Regions from separate parts of the Vibrio pomeroyi genome, predicted to be linked through region 2. Evidence: predicted binding sites of a transcription regulator. Region 2 holds the regulator's gene; each other region holds the start of a gene.
The links. Region 2 encodes PurR, which represses purine synthesis genes. Its sites were predicted from a motif close to TNANGNAAACGTTTNCNTNA; they were not measured.

Region 1 (3,252 bases), 940 kb from region 2:
TCATCTTCCAGGCTTTGCAGATGCTGCCTTGCACCCATTGTCGTCATGCCAAATTCTTCTGACAGTTGTTTCGCAGTTACTGCGCCTTGACGCTTAATGGTCTGTAAGATTTTGTCGCTTGTTTTCATACTATCCCTACCTCATGAACCTTACTATTATGAGGCAAGGTGTTTATAAAGCAAACCATTTACTATATTGACTGTAATTTGCGCTCTGGGCAGAAAGCAGGGGGTGATTGTCATAGGCCAATAAAACAAAAGGCCGATATCTAGTATCAGCCTTTGTCTGTTCTGTTTAACCTAATTTAGGTTTACAGGATGTGACCCACTACTTCAGGATCTTTACGCTCTAGGTAGTGGATTGATTTGATGCGGCGAATCGTGCGGCAGCGGCCACGGATAAGCAGCGTTTCTGTTGTCGCGATATTGCCTTGACGAGAAATGCCTTCTAGCAAGTCACCCTTAGTGATGCCTGTTGCTGAGAATACAACGTTGTCGCTGCGAGCCATGTCTTCCATCTTCAACACTATACCAGCTGTTACGCCCATTTCGGCACAACGCTCTAGTTCAAGTTCACCGTGTTTGCGGTTCTCTTCTGTGTCGCCTTTGACTTCGTGACGAGGAAGCAGACGACCGTGCATATCACCGTCAAGTGCGCGAATAACAGCAGCAGAAACCACACCTTCAGGTGCGCCGCCGATGCAGTACATTACGTCTACTTCGCTGTCTGGCATACAGGTTAGGATAGAAGCCGCAACATCACCATCTGGCACTGCGAATACACGAACGCCCATAGCTTGCATGTCGGCGATAACTTGATCGTGACGTGGCTTAGCCAGTGTCGTTACAACCAGTGTATCCAGTGTTTTGCCCAGAGCCTTAGCAATGTTTTCTAGGTTTTCTTTCAGTGGCAGTTCTAGGTCGATAACGCCTTTAGCGCCCGGGCCTACAACTAGCTTTTCCATGTACATATCAGGTGCTTTAAGGAAGCTGCCTTTTTCGCCTGCAGCCAATACTGCCAATGCATTTGATTGGCCCATTGCTGTCATGCGTGTCCCTTCAATTGGGTCAACGGCGATATCGACAGCATCGCCGCCCACACCTACGTTTTCGCCGATGTATAGCATAGGTGCATCATCGATTTCACCTTCGCCAATAACAATCTCACCGCTGATTTCGGTTTTGTTAAGTAGGCTACGCATTACTTCTACAGCAGCGCCATCTGCAGCGTTTTTGTCGCCACGGCCAAGCCACTTGTAACCAGCTAGTGCTGCACCTTCTGTGACACGAGAGAATGACATTGCTAAATCGCGTTTCATGCGGACTCCAAAATTTTCAAAGGGGGAATAGAAATTTCGCGGCGGATTTTACCATATCCAAAAGGAAACGTTTGCCTTTTTGTTTTTTCGGGATTGCTCTCGATCAATTTGCAGTGGAAAACCGCTAATATTCATCAAAATAATTGGTTTGCTGTTGTGGCAGTAATCATTCACGTCAATATTCGGTAAAAAGCGCTGTTTTTTTCATCGAATGGCGCAAAATATCGAATATATTGAGTGTTTATCCTTGCTCTGCTGAGTAGAATGGGGAAATAAGTGGAGTGAACCTTCACCATCAAATGGATAACTTAAAGGTAGGCCAGAATGTCTTTTGAAGTACTAGAGCAGCTAGAAGCAAAAATTCAAACAGCAGTAGATACAATTGCACTTCTTCAAATGGAAGTGGAAGAGCTTAAAGAAGAGAAACAAGCACTAGCAACTGAAGCTGGTGAGCTTAAAGCAAGCCGTCACGAGCTAGAGCAAAAAACTCAGCAGATGCAAGAAGAGCATTCAGCATGGCAAGATCGCATCCGTAACCTTCTTGGTAAAATGGATGAAGTAGAGTAATCGACTCTTCAGATTTAAAAAACGCCCGCTACTCAGTAGCGGGCGTTTTTGTTTGTTCTTAATTTTGGAAAGATTAGCTTGGCGTTAACAGGGTTTACTCAACCTCTTCTTCAACATCCAAATCAAGCTCAACATCCAAAGGCTCAGCCGAAAGAATAATGCCGGTGTTATCGGCGTAGAGATAATCTTCCGGTAAGAAGGTCACGCTGCCAAAGTTCACTGGTACGTCTATCTCACCGACACCTTCTTGGCTTGCACCAACCGGAATAGAAGCTAGGGCTTGGATGCCTAGGTTCATGTCTTCAAGTTCATCGACTTCGCGAACGCAGCCGTACACCACAATCCCTTCCCACTCATTGTCTTCGGCAAGTAAGGCCATCTCAGCGTCGATCAGCGCTTTACGCAGTGAGCCGCCGCCATCGATTAACAACACACGTCCTAGACCATCTTGCTCTAATACCGAGCGAATCAAGGCGTTGTCTTCAAAGCACTTTAATGTCGTGATCTGTCCTGCGAAGGATGCACGTCCACCGAAGTTGCTGAACATTGGCTCCACGACATCAACTTGATCCAAATATATGTCGCACAGTGCTGAAGTGTTGTATTCCATTAGTATACCTTTTGAACAATGAGCTTACTTTGAGTATATCGGTGCTTGATCCCTTTGCAATGATTAGTCTCAATTAACTCAATAGAGTTTGAGCTACGACAACCCCTGCAAACAATAGGTTAGTGACCAATGAGCATTTCACAATTACAGGCATCATTGGCGCGATCTGTGCTGGTTTCTCTGTTTCCCAAACTGCCTTGCCATGCTTGTAAACAATCACAATACTCAGTAAAAACGGCAGGCTGATCCAGACTGGCTTTTCTTGAATCAGTAGGTAAATAGCAAAAGAGACAAGGGCTAAACCAAGCAGCGCAAAGTGGTAGTGTTTGGCTTTACGCTGGCCAAGGCGAACTGCCATGGTGCGTTTGCCACATTCACTGTCGTTTTCGATGTCACGCATGTTGTTGATATTAAGTACCGCAACCGCCATCAAACCACAGCCCAATGCAGGAAGGAATAGGCTTGGTTCAACATGACCTGTGTGTAGGAAGTAAGTCCCCGATACGCCTAACAAACCAAAGAAGATAAATACCGACAAGTCGCCAAGGCCAATGTAACCATAAGGCTTATTACCCACGGTGTAAGCAATGGCTGCCACAATCGCTAATACGCCTAATGCGATGAAAGATAAGATACTTTCAATTGAGGTCAGCGCATGAAAAATCAGAATCAGTCCAGCAATCATGGTAAACACGATGTTGAGGATGATGGCTTGCTTCATGGTTTTAGCGGTGACCGCGCCAGACTGCATCGCACG
Region 2 (3,252 bases):
AGTAGGTTTTTAACTCGAACCAATAACTCGCGAAGTTCGAAAGGTTTAGTAACGTAATCGTCCGCGCCCATTTCAAGGCCAACGATTTTGTCGATGCTATCCGTGCGTCCAGTAACTAAAATAATTCCAATGTCTGATTGACTGCGTAATTCGCGAGTTAGCATCAATCCATCTTCGCCTGGTAAGTTGATGTCCAGCATAATGAGATCAACGTTGTTTTCATCTAACACGTTTCTCATTTGAGCGCCGCTTTCTGCTTCGCTCACTGTGTAACCTTCGTTCTGGAAGTATCCAACCAGTTTACTGCGGGTTACCACATCATCTTCTACGACTAATACGTGATAGCTCATCTACACCACTTTTCTTATTTAATAGTTTCAGTAACTATTCTATTCATAACTAGTAACAATTCTAGTGTTACAGAAGATAAAAGCCAGAAAGATGAATCTTTTTTGATACAAGACAATCTTAAACCTTGCTATTTATCGCCCATCGCAATTCAATATAGGCATTACTACTAACGAGTAACTTTGCGTTTCGCAAATAACCTTGTTATTCAGCCTTGGTGTTTATATCCCAAATCACTTGACGATATTGAGTATGCAAACGCCGCAAGACTAAATCAGGATCCAAGAAATGAAAGATACGAAAGCGTTCAACGAGCAAAGAGCAGAAATCTACTGGTGGCTATCAAGCTTATTCGCCAAAGAGCTCACTCAAGAAGAACTCGATCACTACCACTCTGTTGAGATTCGTTCTTTCCTAACTGGTTTAGGTGAAAATGAAACACTAAAGCCTGCGATTGATAGCTTAGTTGATGCGCTAAATCGTCTGCAAACACGTGAAGACGCTCAGCTAGAACTGTCTGCTGACTTTTGTGACCTTTTCTTAAAGACGGATAAACATGGTGCCCTTCCATACGCTTCTATGTACATCGGTGAGACTGGCCTATTAAACGATAAGCCTGCAAAAGAGATGGAAGAGATCATGGCTAAACACAATTTAGTGGTTAACCAAGACCTGAAAGAGCCAGCAGACCACATTGCTATCGAACTCGATTTCCTTGGTAACTTGATCATCCGTTCTAACGAAACAGAGCTTGAAGAAGAGCTAGAGAAATCATTTGCTGTTCAACAACAGTTTATCGAGCAACAACTCCTAACTTGGGTACCAAAATTCAACGTTAAATGTCATGACGTTGATGAATTCGGTTTCTACGCTTCAGTCTCATCTCTGCTACTCGCATTCTGTCAATTGGACACTCAATATTTAGCCGGTGAATAGCTTATTGGGCGACTAAGTAAATAAATTCAGTAGAATGTGACAATTCACCCGGATTTCTGGGTGAATTTTATTGCGAGTAATTTCTAGTCAGTCTAAAATTGTGACCGCAAACGATAAAATATGAAACATTCACGAAATGCTATGCTTATTAAAGTTCAGAGCATTTCGGTGTTAAGACAAGCCGCTCATAGCGGTTTTTTGTTTTTTAGCACTTTAGTACCCAAAGAGCCCTACAAATTTAAGCTCTTAGTTAGGTAGCTTAACGGCTACTTCATTCCGTACTTTGGGAAAGTAGCTTCTAATAGGATAAAACCATGGCCACTATAAAAGATGTCGCTCGCTTAGCCGGCGTATCAACAACAACCGTTTCTCACGTAATCAACAAAACACGTTTTGTTGCAGAAGCGACTCAAGAAAAAGTAAACAAAGCCGTAGATGAACTGAACTATGCACCAAGCGCGGTTGCTCGTAGTTTGAAGTGCAATACAACACGCACTATCGGCATGCTTGTTACTCAATCAACCAACCTATTCTTCTCTGAAGTTATCGATGGTGTTGAGAGCTACTGCTACCGTCAAGGTTACACTTTGATTCTGTGTAACACGGGTGGTATCTATGAGAAGCAACGTGACTACATTCGAATGCTTGCAGAGAAACGTGTAGATGGCATCTTAGTTATGTGTTCAGACCTAACTGAAGAACTAAGAGAGATGTTAGATCGTCACGCTGACATCCCTAAAGTGATTATGGACTGGGGCCCAGAGAGTTCTCAAGCTGACAAGATCATCGATAACTCTGAAGAAGGTGGCTACCTAGCAACCAAATACCTTATTGAGCGCGGTCACTCTAAGATTGCTTGTTTAAGTGGCCACTTAGACAAAGCGGCCTGTGTAGAACGTATCGCAGGCTACAAACGCGCACTCAATGAAGCTAAGATTACTGCCGATGACAACATGATCATTGAAGGTAACTTCGAGTGTGATACTGCTGTTCTTGCTGCAGAGCAAATCGTTGACATGAAAGATCGCCCAACAGCAGTATTCTGTTTCAACGATACAATGGCGCTGGGCTTAATGAGCCGATTGCAAGAAAAAGGCATTCGTATCCCTGAAGATATTTCAGTCATTGGTTACGACAACATCGAACTAGCTGAGTACTTCTCTCCACCGTTAACAACGGTTCACCAACCTAAACGTCGTGTTGGTAAGAATGCATTCGAGATTTTATTAGAACGTATAAAAGATAAAGATCACGAGAAGCGTGTCTTCGAAATGCACCCTGAGATTGTTGAACGAAGTACAGTTAAAACGTTAAATTAATTGATAAAACGAGTTTTATTTCATTAAGCGCACCTTTGGGTGCGCTTTTTTTATCAACAACTATAATGAACCTATATGCACAACAGAAAGATCATTAATTGAAGCAATGTCACATTTTGAAATAACAAGTGTGAGCCTCATTCAACAAAAACTTTATTCTATTCAATCAGTCACGCACAGGGCAAACCACTTGAAAAAGTGGGACGCAAAGCTTCCGGCCTAAACCACTCGTTGGTATGGTAGCGGGGTTACCGATGGCAAAATGCAGTAACTACTGACAATTTAGTAATTTACAGCCTATTGACAATTTAATTGCAACATTTTGCTAATCTCTCGGACCTGCTTATTTGGTGGCGTAGTTCAAATACACCGAGATAAATAACATGGATAAACCGATACTAAAGGACTCAATGAAGTTATTTGAGCCCCTAGGAAAAATTAAGTCACGCTCAATGTTTGGTGGATTCGGTCTTTTTGCTGATGACACTATGTTTGCTCTGGTTGTTAATGACCAGTTGCATATACGGGCAGACAAATGCACAACGAAGCAATTCGAACAACAAGGGTTTCAACCGTACGTCTACAAAAAACGTGGTTTCCCTGTCGTTACTAAATATTTCGCTTTGCCTGAAGGCCTGTGGCAAGACCA
Region 3 (3,252 bases), 410 kb from region 2:
CCAATGGTGAAAAGTGGACCAATGCGCCGTTTGATTTCTTGCAGCTCAAGTCGATCTTCAATCATTGGCAAACAGGTTTGAACGGCAAAGGGTGGGGCGCATTGTTCTGGTGTAACCACGACCAACCGCGAGTAGTGAGCCGCTTAGGTGATGATCAGCAGTATCGTGTTGAGTCGGCCAAGATGCTGGCTGCGTCTGTACACATGATGCAAGGCACGCCGTATATTTATCAAGGTGAAGAGATTGGTATGACCAACCCAGGTTACACCGAGATCTGCCAATATCGCGATGTCGAGAGCACCAACATGTATGACATCATGGTCAATCGTGATGGTGTGGCGCATCAAGATATGATGGCGATTCTGGCGCAGAAATCTCGTGATAATTCTCGCACGCCGATGCAATGGAACAGTGAAGCCAATGCAGGCTTTTCACAAGCTCAGCCGTGGCTAGATGTTGCAAATAACTACACTGAGATCAACGCTGAGCAAGCGCTAGAAGATAAAGACTCTGTTTTTTACTTCTACAAGAGCTTGATTGAGTTACGTAAAGAAGTGCCAGTGATTACTCATGGTAGCTACAAAGATTTATTGCCTGAGCACCCATCGGTATTTGCGTATTCTCGCGAGACTGATAGTCAGACTTTGTTGTGTATTAATAACTACTACGGTGAAGAGGCGGAGTGCGTTTTACCGGAACGTTTTGATATGAGTAAGGCAAAGAGTTTGTTGTCTAACTATCAAGAAGCGAACACTTCAGTAGCAGTACATCATCAAGTCTTACGTCCTTACGAAACTCGTATTCTCTTGATTGAAGGCTAACCTTGTTTCATTTTAAGAAGCCTGATTCTATTCCCCTTAAAGGATTGGGCTTTTACAAAGGCTTTGGAGAGCTCCCCAAAGCCTTTTTGTTTTAGTTATAGTCTGGATTATCGTACTTTGAGTCTGCAGCTAGAGTGTCGAGTAGCCAGCGACGATAGGCGATAGAGCAGGTGTGAACGCTAAGACGCGTAGTTCACTGAATAACGTGTAGGCTTGTGATTCATCGCTAATACGATGTTCAATACCGCAGTGCCCAATACAGAAACTGCAATCACCCAAGGCGATACGAAGAAGAATGATGCAAACAGAATACACGCATCAATAGCCATTTGGGTTTTGCCCACTGAGATACCGTAGCGATCTTGAATGAACAAACACAAGACGTTGAAGCCACCCAAACTTGAGCGATGACGGAATAAGATCAGCATACCTAAGCCCATCAACAGGCCGCCTGCAACAGCGCAGTAAATCTCATTATGAACTTCTAATGAAATCACCAAGTATAAATGATCGGCAAACACAGACACTAAAGCCCCTGATATGGCACTGCTTATTGCGAAGTGACGGCCAAATCGTTTCCATGCTAATAAGTAGAATGGGCAATTAGCAATAAAGTACAAAATACCAAAGGTTACTGGCATAAATTGACTCAAAAGCAGAGCCAAGCCAGTAGTGCCACCAGTAAGCAGGTTCGCTGACTGTAAAAAGAAGACGCCTAACGCCACTAAAAACGTGCCAGTGAGGATTGCTACCCAATCTTCTTTACGTGAGTGTTTTTCCATCGTTTTTATAATTACCTAACCAATAAAGGCGTGCATAGTAGAGAAAAACCTTAGCTTTCGGTAGCTAGAGGGGCAAAATTAAGGTAAACCTATGTAATCTGCGTTTTACAGGGTGTAAATCGTAAAATTGACAGTAAGCGTCATCTTTGGTTGGATAAGCTTAATAACCATGATGAATCTTATTTGTGATTATGAAAAAACTGCATGATAAAATTGCAATTAGCTCTTTATGACCTAGATCAAATTATGTAGAATGCGTCACATCAAAACGGTGACGGAAACGTTTGCTTTCGGTCGTTGTGTGGTTTTTTTGAAACTTTCAGTACAATCTGAGTCAGGAGATACAGATGCTTAAGCGTGACATGAACATTGCTGATTACGATGCGGATCTATTCGCAGCTATCCAAGAAGAAACTCTTCGTCAGGAAGAGCACATCGAACTTATCGCTTCAGAAAACTACACAAGCCCACGTGTAATGGAAGCTCAAGGTTCTCAGCTAACAAACAAATACGCTGAAGGCTACCCAGGCAAGCGTTACTACGGTGGTTGTGAGTACGTAGACAAAGTTGAAACTCTAGCAATTGAACGTGCATGTGAACTATTTGGTGCAGAGTACGCAAACGTACAGCCTCACTCAGGTTCTCAAGCAAACAACGCTGTATACATGGCACTATTAAATGCAGGCGATACGGTTCTAGGTATGAGCCTAGCGCACGGTGGTCACCTAACTCACGGTTCTCCAGTAAACTTCTCTGGTAAGCTTTACAACATCATCCCTTACGGTATCGATGAAGCGGGTCAAATCGATTACGAAGAGATGGAAAAGCTGGCTATCGAGAACAAGCCTAAGATGATCATCGGTGGTTTCTCTGCTTACTCTCAAATCTGTGATTGGAAGCGCATGCGTGAAATCGCTGATAAAGTAGGTGCTTACCTGTTTGTAGATATGGCTCACGTAGCAGGTCTAATCGCTGCAGGCGTTTACCCGAACCCAGTTCCACACGCTCACGTAGTAACTACAACGACGCACAAAACGCTTGCTGGTCCTCGTGGTGGTCTAATCCTTTCTAACGAAGGCGAAGATCTTTACAAGAAGCTGAACTCAGCAGTATTCCCAGGCGGCCAAGGTGGTCCTCTAATGCACGTTATCGCTGGTAAAGCAGTAGCGTTCAAAGAAGCTCTAGAGCCAGAGTTCAAAGAATACCAAGCACGCGTTGTTGCTAACGCAAAAGCAATGGTTGCTGAATTCCTAGCACGTGGTTACAACATCGTTTCAGGTTCTACAGAGAACCACCTGTTCCTAGTTGACCTAATCAACAAAGACATCACAGGTAAAGAAGCAGATGCAGCACTAGGTGCAGCAAACATCACGGTAAACAAGAACTCAGTACCAAACGACCCACGTAGCCCATTCGTTACTTCAGGTATCCGTATCGGTTCTCCTTCTATCACTCGTCGCGGTTTCTCAGAAGCAGACGCGAAAGAGCTAGCAGGTTGGATCTGTGACATCCTAGATAACATGGGTGATGAGTCTGTTATCGAAGCGACTAAAGCAAAAGTACTAGAGATCTGTAAGCGTCTACCAGTTTACGCTTAATTTTTCTGGCTCAAATAGCTTAATTTCTGTGTCAAAGGTGCTCATTTACAT
Region 4 (3,252 bases), 240 kb from region 2:
TACCGCGTTGATTAACAACATCGAAGCCATCACCAATCTCAACACCTTTCACAGCGTTAATGCTCATTAGAGCGTGCGCGATGTCAGCATCTAGACGATCAAAGATTGGCTCACCAAGGCCTACTGGCACTTTAGTCGCAACCACTTGAATCTTCGCACCGATCGAGTTGCCTTCTTTTAGCAAGTCACGAATCAGTTGATCAAATTCTGGTACTTTGTCGGCATCAGGACAGAAGAAAGCGTTGTTTTCAATCTCGTTCCAATCCACTTTATCAATTGAGATATCACCCATTTGAGAAAGGTAAGCTTGGATTTCAACACCAAATTCTTGTTTTAGGTATTTCTTCGCAATTGCACCTGCTGCAACACGCATTGCCGTTTCACGAGCTGAAGAACGACCACCACCTCGGTAATCACGCACACCGTACTTTTGATGATACGTATAGTCAGCGTGGCCAGGGCGGAACTTGTCTTTAATTTCGGAATAGTCTTTAGAGCGTTGGTCTGTATTTTCAATCAATAGACCAATAGAAGTACCCGTAGTTTGGCCTTCAAATACACCTGATAAGATTTTCACTTCATCCGCTTCACGGCGAGCCGTTGTATAGCGAGAAGTACCGGGGCGACGACGATCCAAATCTCTTTGAAGGTCTGCTTCGGTAATTTCTAATCCTGGTGGGCACCCATCTACGATACATCCTAGTGCGATACCGTGACTTTCTCCGAACGTGGTCACGCGGAAATGTTGTCCGATACTGTTTCCTGCCATTACTTCCTCTAAATCAGCTATTGAGCAGAAGGTTTGATTCCTAAACCCACTGGTGAACAGCTTTACTTGTCTATTCTTCGTGAATTCATAGTGGCTTTATTACCAAATGATGTAAACCCCAAAAAAGGAACAATTTTAACTTTCTATTACATAGGTCGAACGAAATGAATAACGAGTGGAAACGAGCGTCGCTTTAAAGTGGGCGTTTTCACCAGTAACATTGACCAATTAACAAAGGTTAATGAACTCGCTTTAAATACTCTCTATGTTGTAGCCCACAATAATAAGGAGAAGAATAATGATTGAGTGGAGAGTTAAAAAGTTTGCGGATCTGTCTGTTCAAGAGCTCTATGATTTCTTGCAACAAAGAGTCGATATTTTTATCGTGGATATGAACACACCCTACAGTGATTTGGATGGCAAAGATAACCATCCCGAGACTTATCACGTCATGGGTTATGAGAACGAACGTCTGGTCGCTTACAGCCGTATTATGGCTCAAAAGCTTGGATACCCAGTGGATGTTCTTCCTCTACTCGATTCAGATGCTGACGATGTGTGTATCGGCCGAGTAATCGTGGCAAAAGAGTATCGTGGTAAACAGGTTGGTAACCAACTTATGCAAGTAAGCTTCGATGCGACTCGCAAGATTTATCCTGACTGCTCTATTTTTATTTCGGCACAAGCACACCTTAAAGACTACTATGGTAAATTCGGTTTCAACGTTGTGACAGATAGTTACTTCGAGGATGGATGTACGATGCTGGGACTTCGATATATTCCGGAGATCGTGGTGGTTTAGCAGAAGTCGACAAGTACGTAGAAGAACAAGTAGAAAGAAGTTTAAGTCGCCCTGAAACGCAAAAAACCCGACAACTCTGAGAGTTATCGGGTTTCTTTAAATAATGGCACGCCCTGAAGGATTCGAACCTTCGACCACATCCTTAGAAGGGACGTGCTCTATCCAGCTGAGCTAAGGGCGCGCTACAGGAACGAATTATACGAATTCGAATCAGTAAAGCAACGGCTTTATGTAACATTCTGATCTAAGTGAGTAAAAAAAGGGCAACAAACATATAAGTGTTGGAAAATAGACCAAAGCAAACGTTTGCTTGATGGTAATCAAAAAGATTTTCTGGAATAATGCGCCAAAAACATCAGCCACTAACTTGAATATCAATACTAAGGAAATTCATGACTGCTCAAAATATTGATGGAAAGCTAATTTCTCAAACGGTTCGCTCTGAAGTTGCTGCACGTGTAAAAGCTCGTACTGAAGCTGGATTACGCGCTCCGGGCCTAGCGGTTGTTTTAGTGGGTGAAGACCCTGCTTCTCAGGTTTACGTTGGAAGTAAGCGTAAAGCATGTGAAGAAGTTGGCTTCGTATCTAAATCTTACGATTTGCCAGCCACTGCGACAGAAGATGAACTGTTAACATTAGTAGACCAACTGAACCAAGACCCAGAGATCGACGGTATTCTGGTTCAACTACCTCTACCTGCTGGCATTGATAGCACTCACGTTCTTGAGCGCATCACACCAGAAAAAGACGTTGATGGCTTCCACCCATACAATGTTGGCCGTTTGGCTCAGCGTATGCCTAAGCTTCGCTCTTGCACGCCAAAAGGTATCATCACACTGCTTGACCGTTACAACATCGATTTACGTGGCAAGCACGCGGTTGTTGTTGGCGCTTCAAACATCGTAGGTCGTCCAATGACCCTAGAACTACTTCTAGCGGGTTGTACAACGACGACATGTCACCGTTTCACCAAAGACCTTGAAGGCCACGTACGTCAAGCAGACGTTGTTGTGGTTGCCGTTGGTAAGCCTAACTTCATTCCGGGTGCTTGGATTAAGAAAGGTGCCGTTGTGGTCGATGTTGGTATCAACCGTTTAGAATCTGGCAAGCTAGTGGGTGACGTTGAATACGACGTAGCGAAAGAGAGCGCAAGCTTCATCACGCCAGTACCAGGTGGTGTTGGCCCAATGACAGTGGCGAGCCTAATCGAAAACACGATGATCGCTTGTGAGCAGTTTCACTCAAAGTAATCTGCGAACGACAAATCTGCAGACGACAGTATAAATAGACTTAGAAAGCCGCAACGTGAAGAACGTTGCGGCTTTTTTGATATCAAGCGATTCGTTTTAGATACAAAACTAATCGCTATTTATCTGGAGTCTCAGCTTTTTCTGCCGGATCTGACGGCGGCAACAAACTGATGATCTCGCATTCCGTTGATATCAGTTTTTCCAGCTCAGAACCTTGTGTAATTAAGCGAAAGTCACCGTTAGTAATCACACCTAGTAGAATCGCTTTCGGGTACAGAGTATTAAACTCATTAAGGTCAAATGCCTCGGTTAAACCTGTGCTCTTAATTTGACTGCCTTGTGCCATTAACGAGTTGAGCTTGGAATAGGTAATTCCTTCCCAGAACAGACTTCGATTGCCATCACGGCTCACTTGATGTCTTTCATGCTTA

Region 1: a site for PurR is predicted at 1,378-1,397, ahead of glpX (class II fructose-bisphosphatase). Genes of this name have one in related genera too.
Region 3: a site for PurR is predicted at 1,876-1,895, ahead of glyA (serine hydroxymethyltransferase). Genes of this name have one in related genera too.
Region 4: a site for PurR is predicted at 1,866-1,885, ahead of folD (bifunctional methylenetetrahydrofolate dehydrogenase/methenyltetrahydrofolate cyclohydrolase FolD). Genes of this name have one in related genera too.

The regions. Positions count from the first base shown of each region.
Region 1 is NZ_AP025506.1:3,366,403-3,369,654, reverse strand. Features, by position in the region: gene OCV12_RS14960 (helix-turn-helix transcriptional regulator) at 1-128, opposite strand, end outside; gene glpX (class II fructose-bisphosphatase) at 311-1,318, opposite strand; gene zapB (cell division protein ZapB) at 1,643-1,885, shown strand; gene rraA (ribonuclease E activity regulator RraA) at 1,980-2,495, opposite strand; gene OCV12_RS14940 (1,4-dihydroxy-2-naphthoate polyprenyltransferase) at 2,569-3,252, opposite strand, start outside.
Region 2 is NZ_AP025506.1:2,430,452-2,433,703, forward strand. Features, by position in the region: gene torR (two-component system response regulator TorR) at 1-350, opposite strand, end outside; gene torD (molecular chaperone TorD) at 637-1,284, shown strand; gene purR (HTH-type transcriptional repressor PurR) at 1,599-2,603, shown strand; cyclic di-GMP riboswitch class I at 2,774-2,859, shown strand; gene OCV12_RS10635 (TfoX/Sxy family DNA transformation protein) at 2,987-3,252, shown strand, end outside.
Region 3 is NZ_AP025506.1:2,836,247-2,839,498, reverse strand. Features, by position in the region: gene treC (alpha,alpha-phosphotrehalase) at 1-821, shown strand, start outside; gene OCV12_RS12400 (YitT family protein) at 1,001-1,603, opposite strand; gene glyA (serine hydroxymethyltransferase) at 1,951-3,201, shown strand.
Region 4 is NZ_AP025506.1:2,669,892-2,673,143, forward strand. Features, by position in the region: gene aroC (chorismate synthase) at 1-769, opposite strand, end outside; gene OCV12_RS11595 (GNAT family N-acetyltransferase) at 1,068-1,571, shown strand; tRNA gene OCV12_RS11600 (tRNA-Arg) at 1,676-1,752, opposite strand; gene folD (bifunctional methylenetetrahydrofolate dehydrogenase/methenyltetrahydrofolate cyclohydrolase FolD) at 1,964-2,821, shown strand; gene OCV12_RS11610 (cation:proton antiporter) at 2,937-3,252, opposite strand, start outside.